4 regions of the Kitasatospora sp. NPDC088160 genome follow, and region 1 is predicted to be linked to each of the others. Evidence: riboswitches for the same ligand, from Rfam matches in the RefSeq annotation. Region 1 holds a riboswitch; each other region holds the start of a gene.
What was found. Region 1 has a riboswitch for cobalamin ahead of ACIOGZ_RS18635 (cobalamin biosynthesis protein). Riboswitches for the same ligand answer to the same signal wherever they lie in the genome.
Positions count from the first base shown of each region.

Region 1 (3,209 bases):
TGCGTTCGCGGTAGTCCAGCGCGCCCACCTCGGCGACCGGCCGGCCCAGCAGCACCACCTGGCTGCGGCCGTCCGCCCCCGGCTTCAGCAGCACCGGGTTCATCGCCGCCTCCGGCTCCACCCTGGCCGCCTGCGCCTGCATCGCCTGCGCCCGGCCGATCTCGGCGCCGTCGGCGGTGACGAAGGAGTTCAGCGACATGTTCTGCGCCTTGAACGGCGCGACCCGCACCCCCTGCCGGGCCAGCCAGCGGCAGATGCCCGCGGTCACCACACTCTTGCCCGCGTCCGAGGTCGTCCCCGCGACCAGCAGTGCGTTGCTCATGCCCTTCCCCTCCACCGTGTCGTCAGCAAGCGCAGCGCGACGTGCCCCGCGACCGTCGTACCCAGGGCCAGCGCGCCCACCCGCCGGGAGAGCACGCAGGCCCGCTCGATGTCGTCCGCCGTCACCGGCCGCAACTCCGCGCCCAGCACCGGCCGGTGCTCCACCCGCTCCCCGTACTGGAGGGTCCCGCCCAGCCGGACGCCCACCGCGCCCGCGAAGGCCGCCTCCGCCTGGCCCGCGTTCGGGCTCGGGTGCGCCGAACCGTCCCGCCGCCAGACCCGCCAGGCCGTTTTCGGCTGCGGCGCGGCGGCCACCGTGAGCAGAGCCGTCAGCCGGGCGCCCGGCCAGCCCGCCACGTCGTCCAGCCGGGCCGAGGCCCAGCCGAACCGGGCGTACCGCGGCGAGCGGTGGCCGACCATCGCGTCCAGCGTGTTCACCGCGCGGAACGCCAGCAGCCCCGGGGTGCCCGCCAGCGTGCCCCAGACCAGCGCGTTCACCACGGCGTCCGCCGTGTTCTCGGCCACCGACTCGACCACCGCGCGGGCGATCTGAGGCCCGTCCAGCGCGCTCGGGTCCCGCCCGCACAGGTGCGGCAGCCGCTCCCGCGCGGCCGCCAGGTCGCCCGTGGCCAGCGACCGGCCGATGGTGCGCGCTTCCCGGGTCAGCGAGGTGCCGCCCAGCACCGTCCAGGTCGCGGCGGCCGCCAGCGCGGCCCGGCCCAGCGGACGCCGGCCCACCGTACGGTCCAGGGCCACCGCGCCGGCCGCGACCGCGCCGACGCACAGCGCCGTGTACCCGGCGCCGGCCACCCGGTCGTCCTGCCACACCCGCCGCTCCAGCCGGGTCGCCGCACCGCCGAAGACGGCCACCGGGTGGCCGCGCCGGGGGTCGGCGAAGCGGGCGTCCGCGGCGAAGCCCGCGGCGGCGCCGAGCGCGAACGCGGCGGCGCGGGTCAGCGGGCGCACGGCGGGTTCGGCGGAAGGCCGCGTGGGGTCCGGCGGGGCGGGGCAGCCTGCATCGCGTGCGTGTCCTCACTCAGGGTCCGCGCCCTGGATCGACGTACCGGGGGCGAGAGTCTCCTGGCTTCCGGGTCGGACACACCCCCGGGCCTTCCAGCGGCTTCTGACGGTCCGCCGTGGCAATGTTCCGAGCGTGCTCCCCGGTGACAGTGGCGGGACCGCGCCGGACTCGCACCGGCTTCCTCTGCATGCCTCCGTTTGGCCCCAGGATCCCATCACGCGGCCGAACCGGGAGTCAACCGAGGTCACGGAGGGGTTGGTCACACCTCGGAGCCCCGTCGCCACCTCCGATCCGCCCGCCCCGCCCTGCCTGACGCCCGCCCAGCCCGAGGCCCCGCCGTGCCCCGGACGGCCCAGCCCGGTGGCCGCCCGCGCGGCCCCCCGGTGAACTGGTGCCCGGACACCGCCCGGACACCGTCCGGTCCAAGACCAGCAGAGCGGGGAGCGATATGCGTTGGGGAACCGCGGCCGTCGTGGCGGCCGCCGTCGTCGGCGCCGGGGCCGCCGGGGCCGCCGTCCTGGTGATCGGCCGCCGGGCCTCCGAACGGCTGGTCCACCCGGCGAGCGCCGCCCGGGAGTCCGGCCCCGTCCTGGTGCGGAGCCTCGCCGCGGGCCGGATCACCTTCAACCGCCGCCCCGAGAGCCTGCGCCCCGGCCGCTGGGCCGTGGAATGGGACGACCACGGCCACGCCGTCGTCGAGGAGGTCCTGCACAGCGACGAGAACGGCGTCACCCGCCGCCTCGTCCGCGCGGACCGGGGCACCCTCACCCCCGGCACCGAGGTCCGCTTCACCCCCCGCGTCCACCTCGGCGACCCCACCGAGGCGCTCGGCCTCCCCTTCACCGACACCGCCGCCGACGGCGAACTCGGCGCCCTCCCCGCCTGGCGCCTCGACGGCAAACGCGGCACCTGGGTGATCCTCGTCCACGGCCCCGGCGCCGACCGGCAGCAGACCCTCCCGGTCCTCCCCGTCCTCGACCGCCTCGCCCTGCCCGCCCTCGCCGTCACCTACCGCGGCGACCAGGGCGCCCCGGCCTCGCCGGACGGGCTCGGCCACTTCGGCGAGACCGAGTGGCGCGACGTCGAGTCGGCGGTACGGCTCGCCCTCGACAGCGGCGCCGGCCGGGTCATCCTGTACGGCTGGTCCCTCGGCGCCACCATGGCCCTCCAGACGGCCTCCCGCTCCGCCTGGGCCCATGCCATCAGCGGCCTCGTCCTGGACTCGCCGGTCCTCGACCTGCCCGCCACCGCCCGCCGCGGCGCCGCCCGGGCCGGCTACACCGGCGCCGCCGCCGAGCTCGGCGCCCTCGCCGCCGAGGGCCGCACCGGCGTCGACCTCGCCGACTTCGGCCGCATCGCCGAGGGCGCCGACCTGCGCGTCCCCACCCTCCTCCTGCACAGCCCCGACGACCAGGTCGCCCCCTTCCGCGCCGCCGAGCGCCTCGCCGCCGCCCGCCCCGGTGTGGTCAGCCTCCGCCCTTTCCCGGGCGCCGACCACGCCACCCTCTGGAACTCCGCCCCCACCCACTACACCGAACTCCTCCGCCGCTGGCTCACCCCCCTTCTCTGAACCCAGCCCCCCCCGCGTGAGAAGTCACACCCGCGGGGCCTCCGTACGGAACCCGGACCTCACCTGTCGGCCACGGAGTGTGACCGGTCGGGCGGGTAGCGCGACCGTCGCCGCAAGGGTTGAGCCGTGATGGCATGACCCCGCCACCTGTTTCCGGCCAGGCGGTTTGCCTCTGTTGCCCGATTGTTGCCCGATCTTGGGGAGGTGCCGTCGACGGCCGCCCGTCCGTACAGCCAACCGGATGTGACAGAAGGCCGGTACAAGGGGAAGACTGCTCGACGTGACGTCTCGGAATCC
Region 1 is NZ_JBIUSS010000011.1:73,198-76,406, reverse strand. Features, by position in the region: gene ACIOGZ_RS18640 (cobyric acid synthase) at 1-322, opposite strand, end outside; gene ACIOGZ_RS18635 (cobalamin biosynthesis protein) at 319-1,287, opposite strand; cobalamin riboswitch at 1,395-1,527, opposite strand; gene ACIOGZ_RS18630 (alpha/beta hydrolase family protein) at 1,791-2,912, shown strand.

Region 2 (3,209 bases), on a different contig from region 1:
CCGCCGGTCGTCGAGTTCCCGTCCCAGCAGGGCGAGTCCAGCGAGACGAAGGTCCGGTTCCAGGTGGCGCCGTTGACCGTCACCTGGAGCGCGGAGAACAGTGCCCCCGCGTCCTGCGGCGCCGGGTCGGTGGCGGCCTCCCAGATCGGCTTCGACGGGTCGTCCGGCGCTCCGCCCGGGGTGCCGGACGGGTTCCCGCCCGGGGTTGCGGCGGCACTCGGCGCGGCACTCCGGGCGGCACCCGATGCGGCGGAGGACGGCCGGTTGGAGGCCGAGGCGATCGGCCCGGCGACCGGCTTGTCGCCGCCGCCCTTCGTCAGCAGCACCGCCCCGCCCGCGATCAGGCCGCCGACCAGGACGACCGCGACCGCCACGCCGAGGGCCCGCAGTCGGCGGCGGCGCTTGCCGTCCGCCGCGTTGCGGTCCGCCAGCGCCTCCCAGTTCGGCTCGGCGCGCTGCGGCGCCTGGGGCTGCGGGTACGGCTGCGGATGCGGCTGGGGATGCGGCTGGGGGTGCGCCTGGGGGTTCGGCTGCCACTGCGGCGGCAGCTGCTGCCCTGGCGGTCCCGGCTGCGGCAGCGGAGGCTGCCCCGGCGGACCGGGCTGCGCCACCGGCTGCGCGGGCGGCACCGGAGGCCCGTACGAGGCCGGCGGCGGCCCGAAGCCCCCGCTCGGCGGCAACACCGGACCGGGCACCACCGGCGGCTGCTGACCGTGCGCGTCCCCCGGCCCGGGGGGAGGCGTTCCCTGCGGACCCTGCCCGGGTGCGCCAGTTCCGTCGCTCACGCGCCCCCTCGCTTCGCTCGATGATCGCTTCGCGAAACGCGCCCCTCGGCGCTTCGCTCGCTCATGCGCCCAGATCGTAGGGCATGCCCGCGGCAACCGGTCCGCCCGGTGACCGTTCCGTATCGAAACCAGGACGCCGGGGCCCGGAATCAGGGCGTCGGGAGCCCGGATCCGAGGCGCCCCAAGGCCACGACCCGCCCCCTCCCGGCACCACCGGTTATCGCTCCGACACACCGCGCCGTACTACATGTGGGGTCGCATCAGAGAGACACCACTAGATGTATGCTCAATCCTGCTGTCGATGCAGGGGAACCCGGTGCGAATCCGGGACTGCCCCGCAGCGGTGAGCGGGCGGCTACCAGTAGCCGCCCCGCGAGTCCGAGTACCTGCCGACGGTGTGCGCACGGGCCCTCCCGCAGAGGCCGCGCCAGCACGAGAACTACCTTCCGGGCCTCGCGGGCGGGCCGGGGACGCCACTGTCGCGCGACGCTTCCTGCGTACGTGCCGTGCTCCCCTGCCCCGAACGGCCCGGTACCCCCCGATCACCGCCGCCGATCGCCGCCAGGAGAGAGCGCCTTGACCACCGCTGCCTCAGCCACCCTGCCCGCCCAGGGCACCGGCCCCGCCCCCACCGACCCGACGGTCTCCGACCCCGGCGGCGCGCTCCTTCGGCTGCTCACCGACCGCAGCGTCGATCTCCCCCAGGTGGACCCCGGCCATGTCGCCGCCGCCGCGCTGCGCGGCCGCCACGCCGGCTCGGACTTCGCCGAGCTGCGCGGGCTGGCCGTGGACGCCGCCGCGTCGATGATCGCCGAGGACCCCCAGTACTCGAAGCTGGCCGCCCGGCTGCTCGCCCTGGAGATCGTCGACGAGGCGAACAGCCAGGGCTCGCGCTCCTTCGCCGCCTCGATCGCCGTCGGCCACGCCGAGGGCCTGATCGGCGGCACCACCGCCGCCTTCGTCACCAAGCACGCCGCCGCCCTGGACGCGCTGATCGACGCGCACGGCGACGACCGCTTCGAGTACTTCGGCCTGCGCACCGTGCAGTCCCGCTACCTGCTGCGCCACCCGATCACCCGCAAGGTCATCGAGACCCCGCAGCACTTCCTGCTCCGCGTCGCCTGCGGCCTGGCGGTCGGCGACAGCGAGCAGTCGGTGCGGGAGGTCGCCGAGCTGTACGGCCTGATGAGCCGGCTGGAGTACCTGACCTCCTCGCCGACCCTGTTCAACTCCGGCACCCGGCACCCGCAGATGTCGAGCTGCTACCTGCTCGACTCCCCGCTGGACAACCTGGACTCGATCTACAACCGCTACGCGCAGATCGCCCGGCTGTCCAAGCACGCCGGCGGCATCGGCCTGTCCTACTCGCGCATCCGCTCGCGCGGCAGCCTGATCCGCGGCACCAACGGCAAGTCCAACGGCATCGTCCCGTTCCTGCGCACCCTCGACTCCTCGGTCGCCGCCGTCAACCAGGGCGGCCGCCGCAAGGGCGCGGCCTGCGTCTACCTGGAGACCTGGCACGCCGACATCGAGGAGTTCCTGGAGCTCCGCGACAACACCGGCGAGGAGGCGCGGCGCACCCACAACCTCAACCTGGCGCACTGGATCCCGGACGAGTTCATGCGCCGGGTCAACGCCAACGAGGACTGGTCGCTGTTCTCCCCCGCCGACGTGCCCGAGCTCGTCGACCTGTGGGGCTCCGACTTCGACGAGGCCTACCGCAAGGCCGAGCTGGCCGGCAAGGCCGTGCGCACCATCCCCGCGCAGACCCTGTACGCCCGGATGATGCGCACCCTGGCGCAGACCGGCAACGGCTGGATGACCTTCAAGGACGCCTCCAACCGCGCCGCCAACCAGACCGCGCTGCCCGGCCGCACGGTGCACTCCTCGAACCTGTGCACCGAGATCCTGGAGGTCACGGACGACTCCGAGACCGCCGTCTGCAACCTCGGCTCGGTCAACCTCGGCGCCCACGTCGCCCCGGGGGCCTCCGTCGACGACCTGCTCGGCGCCATGGACTGGGAGCGCCTCGACGCCACCGTCCGCACCGCCGTGACGTTCCTCGACCGCGTGGTGGACATCAACTTCTACCCGACCACCGAGGCCGGCACCTCCAACTCCCGCTGGCGCCCGGTCGGCCTCGGCGTGATGGGCCTCCAGGACGTCTTCTTCAAGCTGCGGATCGACTTCGACTCCGCCGAGGCCGCGCGGCTGTCCACCCTCATCGCCGAGCGCATCATGCTCACCGCGTACGAGCGCTCCGCCGACCTGGCCGAGCAGCTGGGCCGCCACGAGGCCTACGGCGAGACCCGCGCCGCCCGCGGCGAGCTGCACATCGACCACTTCCCGACGGCCGCCCCGCAGTGGGCCGACCGCTGGACCGCGCTGCGCGCCCGCATCGCCGAGACCGGCCTGCGCAACTCG
Region 2 is NZ_JBIUSS010000023.1:145,799-149,007, forward strand. Features, by position in the region: gene ACIOGZ_RS31685 (hypothetical protein) at 1-629, opposite strand, end outside; cobalamin riboswitch at 1,051-1,194, shown strand; gene ACIOGZ_RS31690 (ribonucleoside-diphosphate reductase subunit alpha) at 1,386-3,209, shown strand, end outside.
Region 2: it holds a riboswitch for cobalamin, as region 1 does, so the genes downstream of both, ACIOGZ_RS31690 (ribonucleoside-diphosphate reductase subunit alpha) here and ACIOGZ_RS18635 (cobalamin biosynthesis protein) in region 1, are expected to answer to the same signal.

Region 3 (3,209 bases), on a different contig from region 1:
CCACGCCAGGTACGCCGGGCGGTCGGCGGCGCGCAGCGGCAGGGTCTCGCGCAGGGCCGGCTCGTCGACCTGGACGACGGCCGCGCCGGCGGCCTCCAGGTCGGTGACCTCGTCGCGCAGGGCGAGGGCGACCTGGCGGGCGGTGTCGCCGAGCGGCTGGTCGTCGCGGACGAAGGACCAGGCGAGCATCGTGACGGGGCCGGTGAGCATGCCCTTGACCGGGCGGTCGGTCAGGCCCTGCGCGTAGCCGAACCAGTCGACGGTCATCGGGTGCGGGCGGGAGATGTCCCCGGCCAGGACCGGCGGGCGCACGTACCGGGTGCCGTAGGACTGCACCCAGCCGTGCCGGGTGGCGAGGTAGCCGGTGAGCTGTTCGGCGAAGTACTGGACCATGTCGTTGCGCTCGGGCTCGCCGTGCACCAGGACGTCCAGTCCGGCCTTCTCCTGGAAGGCGATGACCTCCCGGACCTCCGCCTCGATGCGCTCGCGGTAGGCCGGGGCGTCGATCCGGCCCGCCGTGAGATCGGCCCGCGCGACCCGCAGTTCGGAGGTCTGCGGGAACGAGCCGATGGTGGTGGTCGGCAGCAGTGGCAGGCCGAGCCGGGCGCGCTGGGCCTCGGCCCGCTGCGGGTAGGCCTGGGCGCGGCGGGCGTCGTCGGCGGTGACGGCGGCGGTACGGGCGCGCACCGCCGGGTCGTGGGTGATCGGCGAGTTGGCGCGCGAGGCGAGGTCGGCGCGGTTGGCGGCCAGGTCGGCGGCGATCGCCCCCGTGCCCTCGCGCAGGCCCCGGGCCAGCAGCGCCACCTCCCTGGCCTTCTGCTTGGCGAAGGCGAGCCAGCGCAGGATCTGCGGGTCGACGTCGCGTTCGGCGGCGGCGTCCAACGGCACGTGCAGGAGGGAGCAGGACGGCGCGACGTCGACCCGCTCGGCGAGGCCCAGCAGGGTCGCCAGGGTGGCCAGCGACTTCTCCAGGTCGTTGATCCAGATGTTGCGCCCGTCGACCACCCCGGCGACCAGCCGCTTGCCGGGCAGCCCGCCGACGGCGGCCAGATCGTCCAGGTTCGCCGCGGCGGGCCCCGTGAAGTCCAGCGCCAGGCCCTCGACCGGGGCCTTGGCCAGCACCGGCAGGGCCTCACCCAGGCGGTCGAAGTAGCTCGCGACCAGCAGCTTCGGACGGTCCGCAAGGCCGCCCAGCTCACGGTAGGCGCGGGCGGCGGCGTTCAGCTCGGCCGGGGTGCGGTCCTGCACCAGCGCGGGCTCGTCCAGCTGCACCCACTCGGCGCCGGCCGCCTTCAGGTCCGCCAGCAGCTGCGCGTAGACGGGCAGCAGCCGGTCCAGCAGGGTGATCGGCTGGAAGTCCTCGGCGACACCGGGGGCGGGCTTGGCGAGCAGCAGGTAGGTGAGGGGGCCGACCAGCACGGGGCGTGCGGTGTGGCCGAGCGCCAGCGCCTCCCGAAACTCCCCGACGGCCTTGGCCGGGTTCGCGGTGAAGACGGTGTCCGGGCCGAGTTCGGGCACCAGGTAGTGGTAGTTGGTGTCGAACCACTTGGTCATCTCCAGCGGCGCGACCTCCTGGGTGCCGCGCGCCATGGCGAAGTAGCCGTCCAGCGCGTCCGCCTCGACGGCCGCCCGGTGGCGGGCCGGGATCGCGCCGACGGCGACCGTGGTGTCCAGTACGTGGTCGTAGAGCGAGAAGTCGCCGGTGGGCACTTCCGAGGCCCCGGCCTGGGCGAGCTGCGCCCAGTTCTCCCGGCGCAGGCCGACCGCCGTCTCCCGCAGGGCGTCGGCGGTGACCGTGCCCTTCCAGTAGCCCTCGATGGCCTTCTTCAGCTCCCGGCCCTGGCCCTGCCGGGGGTAGCCGTACACGGTGGCCCTGGTTGCCGCGGCTGCGGACTTCGTGGTCAAGGGACTCTCCTTCGCGAGTCTGGCTCCTCAAGTACCCGGGGACGGGACGAGAGCGCGAAGGGATGACGAACCGGGCGGCGGCTCACGTCGATGCGCGTGCCGGACCCGCCTGGTATGGTCGCCGACCCGCCCACGAGGTCACCGGGATATCCGCACGCGGAACGGTCCGCGGGCGGGCAACGGGCAGGTCTTCGGACTCGTGGGCGCACCGGGCCTGTTGGCGTCCGGTACCTACTGGCCATCGCTTCCCAGACCCGTCCCGGGTCCAGTGCGTATGACGGCGGTCGTTCCCACTCACCGCTGCGGGGCAGTCCCGGATTCCCACCGGGTTCCCTCTTGCGACGTCCTGCCTGGCGGGCAGGACGAACCAGCTGCGTCGCCAGCTTAGGGGCAAACCGCCGGGGCCGACGCGGAATTCACGGAAGCCGTCCGCATGGTGAGACTCCCTCGCCGCTCGCGGAGCCGATGGCGGAGCCGTTCGCGGTGTCGTTCGCGGTGACTCGTCGACCGTCCGGGGCCTCGAAGCGCACCATGGGCTCGAAGTTGGCGCGGCGGGCCGCGCGGCGGAAGACGGTGAGGACGGCCGGGCCGACGACGAGCACGGCGGTGAAGGTGGTGACGGCACGGCCGGTGTCCCAGCCGAGCGAGGTGGCGAGGTCGAAGAGCAGGTAGCGGTGCCACTGCTCGGTGAAGGGCAGCCCCGGCAGGTAGGCGATGGAACTGTTCGGGTCGGTGGAGAACGGCCAGAAGGAGAGGTTGAGGAGGAAGCCGAAGAGGTACCCGGAGAACGCCCCGTACGCGGCCAGCATCGGGACCTCCCAGCGCCGCCGCCGGGTTCTCGGCAGGAGCCCGGCGAGCATGCCGACGAACGCGCAGCCGAACATCTGGTACGGCATCCAGGGGCCGACGCCGCCGGTGAGCAGCGCGGAGGCGAACAGCGAGGTGCAGCCGAGGGTGAAGCCGAAGCCCGGGCCGAAGACCCGGCCGGCCAGGACGAGGACGAAGAAGACCGTCTCCACTCCGGCGGTGCCGGCGCCGAGCGGGCGCAGCCCGGCGTTGACGGCCGACAGGACGCCGAGCATGGCGAGGGCCTTGGCGTCGATGCCGCCGGCCGCGATCTCCGCGATGACGACGGCGAGCACCAGGACCAGCAGGGCGCCGAAGATCAGCGGCGGGGCGTAGGAGGAGCCGAACTTTCCGGGGGCGACGACGAACGGCCAGGTGAAGGCGACCAGGCCGATGAAGGCGGCCAGGGCCGCGACGACGCGGGCCCGGCCGGGGATCCGGACGGCACTCACCGGGCG
Region 3 is NZ_JBIUSS010000016.1:135,841-139,049, reverse strand. Features, by position in the region: gene metE (5-methyltetrahydropteroyltriglutamate--homocysteine S-methyltransferase) at 1-1,905, opposite strand, end outside; cobalamin riboswitch at 2,070-2,292, opposite strand; gene ACIOGZ_RS24920 (ECF transporter S component) at 2,322-3,203, opposite strand; gene ACIOGZ_RS24915 (ATP-binding cassette domain-containing protein) at 3,200-3,209, opposite strand, start outside.
Region 3: it holds a riboswitch for cobalamin, as region 1 does, so the genes downstream of both, metE (5-methyltetrahydropteroyltriglutamate--homocysteine S-methyltransferase) here and ACIOGZ_RS18635 (cobalamin biosynthesis protein) in region 1, are expected to answer to the same signal.

Region 4 (3,209 bases), on a different contig from region 1:
GTGGAGGAGCCGCTGTTGGCCGTGCCGTTGATCGCGGTGACGGTGTCGCCGCCGGTGGACGGGGCGACCGAGGTGACGCAGCCGCTCGGGGCGGCGCCGGCGGCCGCGTCGAGGACGTCGCCGAGGGTCGCGGTGGTGCCGGTCGGGGTGAGGGTGGCGGCGCAGACCTTGAGCGCGCCGGTGCCGTCGTCGATGACCAGCGCGAGCTTGGCGGCGGTGCCGGGGACGAAGGCGGTGGCGGCGGCCCAGGCGGGCTCGCCGGTGGTGGTCGGGGTCGGCGGGGTGGCGGTGAAGCCGGCGCCGGCGACGGCGCGCAGGCCGTCGACGGAGGCGTAGGGGGAGGGGGTGGTGTCGGTGGGCAGGTACTTGAAGCCGCCGCCGGGCTTGAACTGCTGGGCGATCAGGAAGTCGACGGGGCTCTTGCCGGTGCCGCTGGTGAAGTCGGTGCCCTGGGGGTTGATGCCGCAGGCGTTGAGGCCGGAGACGGCCCAGCCGTTGGAGTCGGTGTTGACGCCGAACATGGCGTTGAAGGCGCCGGAGGCGGTGAGCTTGCCCTTGAGGAAGTTCTTGGCGGCGACGATCGCCGGGTCGGTGGCGGCGACGCCCCCGGTGCAGAGCGAGGCCATGGCGGCGCCGGTCATGTCGATGTCGCTGCCCTGGGCGAGGGCGTTCGGGTCGCCCGCGGCCTTGCTGAAGTTCCAGCCGCCATCGTTGTGCTGGTTGGCGCGCACCGCGGTGACGGAGGTGTCGAGCAGCGGCTGCGGGACGCGAGGGCTGCCGGCCTGGGTTTTGGCGCCCGCGAGGGCGAGGAGGCCGAAGACGGTGCCGTTGAAGTTGGCGGACGGGCCGTAGTAGCCGGGTTCGGCGGTCTGCCAGTAGGCGGCGAGGTCGGCGACGAGGTTGCGGCCCGGGCCGACCCGGGCGGGGTCGATGCCGGCGGCGTAGGCGTTGAGGATGCCGCGCTCGTAGTCCGTGACGACCGGCGAGGCGCTCGGCCAGCCGGGGGCGGCGAGCTGGCCGCGGTAGACCAGGCGGGCGTTCTTGGTGGGGTCGCCGCCGGGGGTGACGTCCGCGGCGGCCGTGCCGGCGGCCGCGAGTGCGCTGAACGCCCACTCGTTGGAGAGCCCGCCGCCGGTGACGTAGCTGCCGTCGGCGGCCTGGAGCGACTTCAGGTAGGTGACGCCGGTGCTCTTCGAGGTGGCTATCTGGGTCGGGCTGGCCGTCGCGTGGGCGGGGACGGCGGAGAGCAGGAGCGCGCCGGCCGTCAGGGCGACGGTGACGGCGGAGGCGGCGCGGGCAGGGGTGGTCCGCGAGGGGGCGAGGAGGGACACGGGACAGGCTCCTTGGGGTGGCGGGCGCCGACCCTGCCCCGGAGTTCCGGCGTCCGTTCGAGGGCGCGCGACGGCCGGAGCGGTCGCCGCCCGGATCGCGTGGGCCGGCTTTCGCCATGGTGCGTGGCCGGGCGGGCATCCGGGCTCGGGGCAGCACGATCGCCACCCCACACCGCTGCGCGTCAGCCCCGGATTCGCACCGGGTTCCCCCGCTCGGCCACCGCGGACGCTACCGCACGGCGCACCGGCCGACGAGGTGATGTGATCGACGTGACGGACCGTTGACTCCCGTTCGGCCGTCGTGGTCTGATGAACCGATTTTTTGCCCTCGGCATTCAGGGGAAGCCGGTCCAACTCCGGCGCTGACCCGCAACCGTGGACCCACCTGTGGTGGGTGAGCCGGAATGCCTGGACCGGGGGCCCTGTTCACAGAGCACTTGCGTCGTCGCGGACTACGACGCGGTCCGGACGGTCCCTGCCCAGGGGACCGTCGGCTGCGCCGTTGCGTCCCACGTCGACCGACCAGGGAGTCGTCGTGAGGGTCAGCAGCAGTCGCACACGTCACAGGAACCGGGACCTCGCCTCCTTGGTGGTCGCCGGTGCTGTCGCGGTCGCCGCCTGCGGAAGCGTCCTGTTCGGGCGCCCCGGCACCGCGGCCGCCGACCCGATCGAGCGGTGCACGGCGACGACGGGCGCGATCGTCGCCGTCGACTTCACGCACTGGGGCGGCGGTGTCGTCCGGGGCTGCGACGCCCACCCCACGACCGGGATGAACCTGCTGCACGCCGCCGGCTTCACCACCGCCGGAACCGAGCACGACGGACCCGCCTTCATCTGCCGACTCGGAACCGGGACCTTCAACAGCGGCACCCAGTACCCGACGCCGGCCGAGGAACCCTGCGTCAACACCCCGCAGGCCACCGCGTACTGGTCGTACTGGATCGCCGAACCCGGCCAACAGGCCTGGTCCTACAGCCGGTTCGGCGCCGGGACGCAGAAGCCCAAGCCCGGCGAGGTCGAGGCCTGGGTGTACGGCGGCACCGACATCGGCGGCACCAGCGGGGCACCGGGCTTCACGCCGGACTCCGTCCGGGCGAAGAGCGGTGGTTCGCCGGCTTCGCCGTCCGCCTCGCCGTCGCCCTCGGCGACCCTGACCCCGACTCCGACCTCGACCCCGACTCCGACCGGGCCGTCCGCCGCCGGTGACCCGGCGGCCGCCGCGGCCTGGCTGGCCCGCCAACTCGTCGGCGGCGACCACATGGAGAACTGGGCCGTCGAGGGGCCGGACTACCCCCGGACCGCCCTCACCGCCATCGCCCTCGCCGCCGCCGGCACGCAGGACCCGGCGCTGCGCAGGACGGTCGCCTTCCTCTCCGCTCACACCGACGCCTTCCTCCACCCCGACGGACCGGCCGGCCGGCCCGATGCGAGGGCCGCCGCACTGCTGGCCCTCGTCGCCGAGAGCACCGGTGGCGATCCCCGGGCCTTCGGCGGCCGGGACCTGATCGCCGCGCTCACCGGCCATGTCTGCACGGCGGCGGGGGAGAACGGCAAGTGCACCGCCGCCGGGGACTTCCTCGGCGCGGCCTCGCCCTGGGTTCAGTCCCTCGGCGTCATCGCCCTCCAGCGCGCCGGCGTCACGCCACCCGCCCCGGCGCTCGCCCGCTTCACGGCGCTCCAGTGCGCCGACGGCGGGGTGGCCGGATCGATGATCGTCGCTGGCGACCACTGCGAGTCCGACCCGCTCACCACCGGCCTCGCGGTCCTCGCCCTGCGTACGGCGCCCGGGTACGAGACGGCCGCGAGGAAGGCTTCGGACCAGCTCGCGGCCGGACAGCAGGCCGACGGATCCCTCCTCCCGTACCTCGGCGCCCCCGG
Region 4 is NZ_JBIUSS010000016.1:126,897-130,105, forward strand. Features, by position in the region: gene ACIOGZ_RS24895 (hypothetical protein) at 1-1,331, opposite strand, end outside; cobalamin riboswitch at 1,465-1,541, opposite strand; cobalamin riboswitch at 1,619-1,762, shown strand; gene ACIOGZ_RS24900 (prenyltransferase/squalene oxidase repeat-containing protein) at 1,867-3,209, shown strand, end outside.
Region 4: it holds a riboswitch for cobalamin, as region 1 does, so the genes downstream of both, ACIOGZ_RS24900 (prenyltransferase/squalene oxidase repeat-containing protein) here and ACIOGZ_RS18635 (cobalamin biosynthesis protein) in region 1, are expected to answer to the same signal.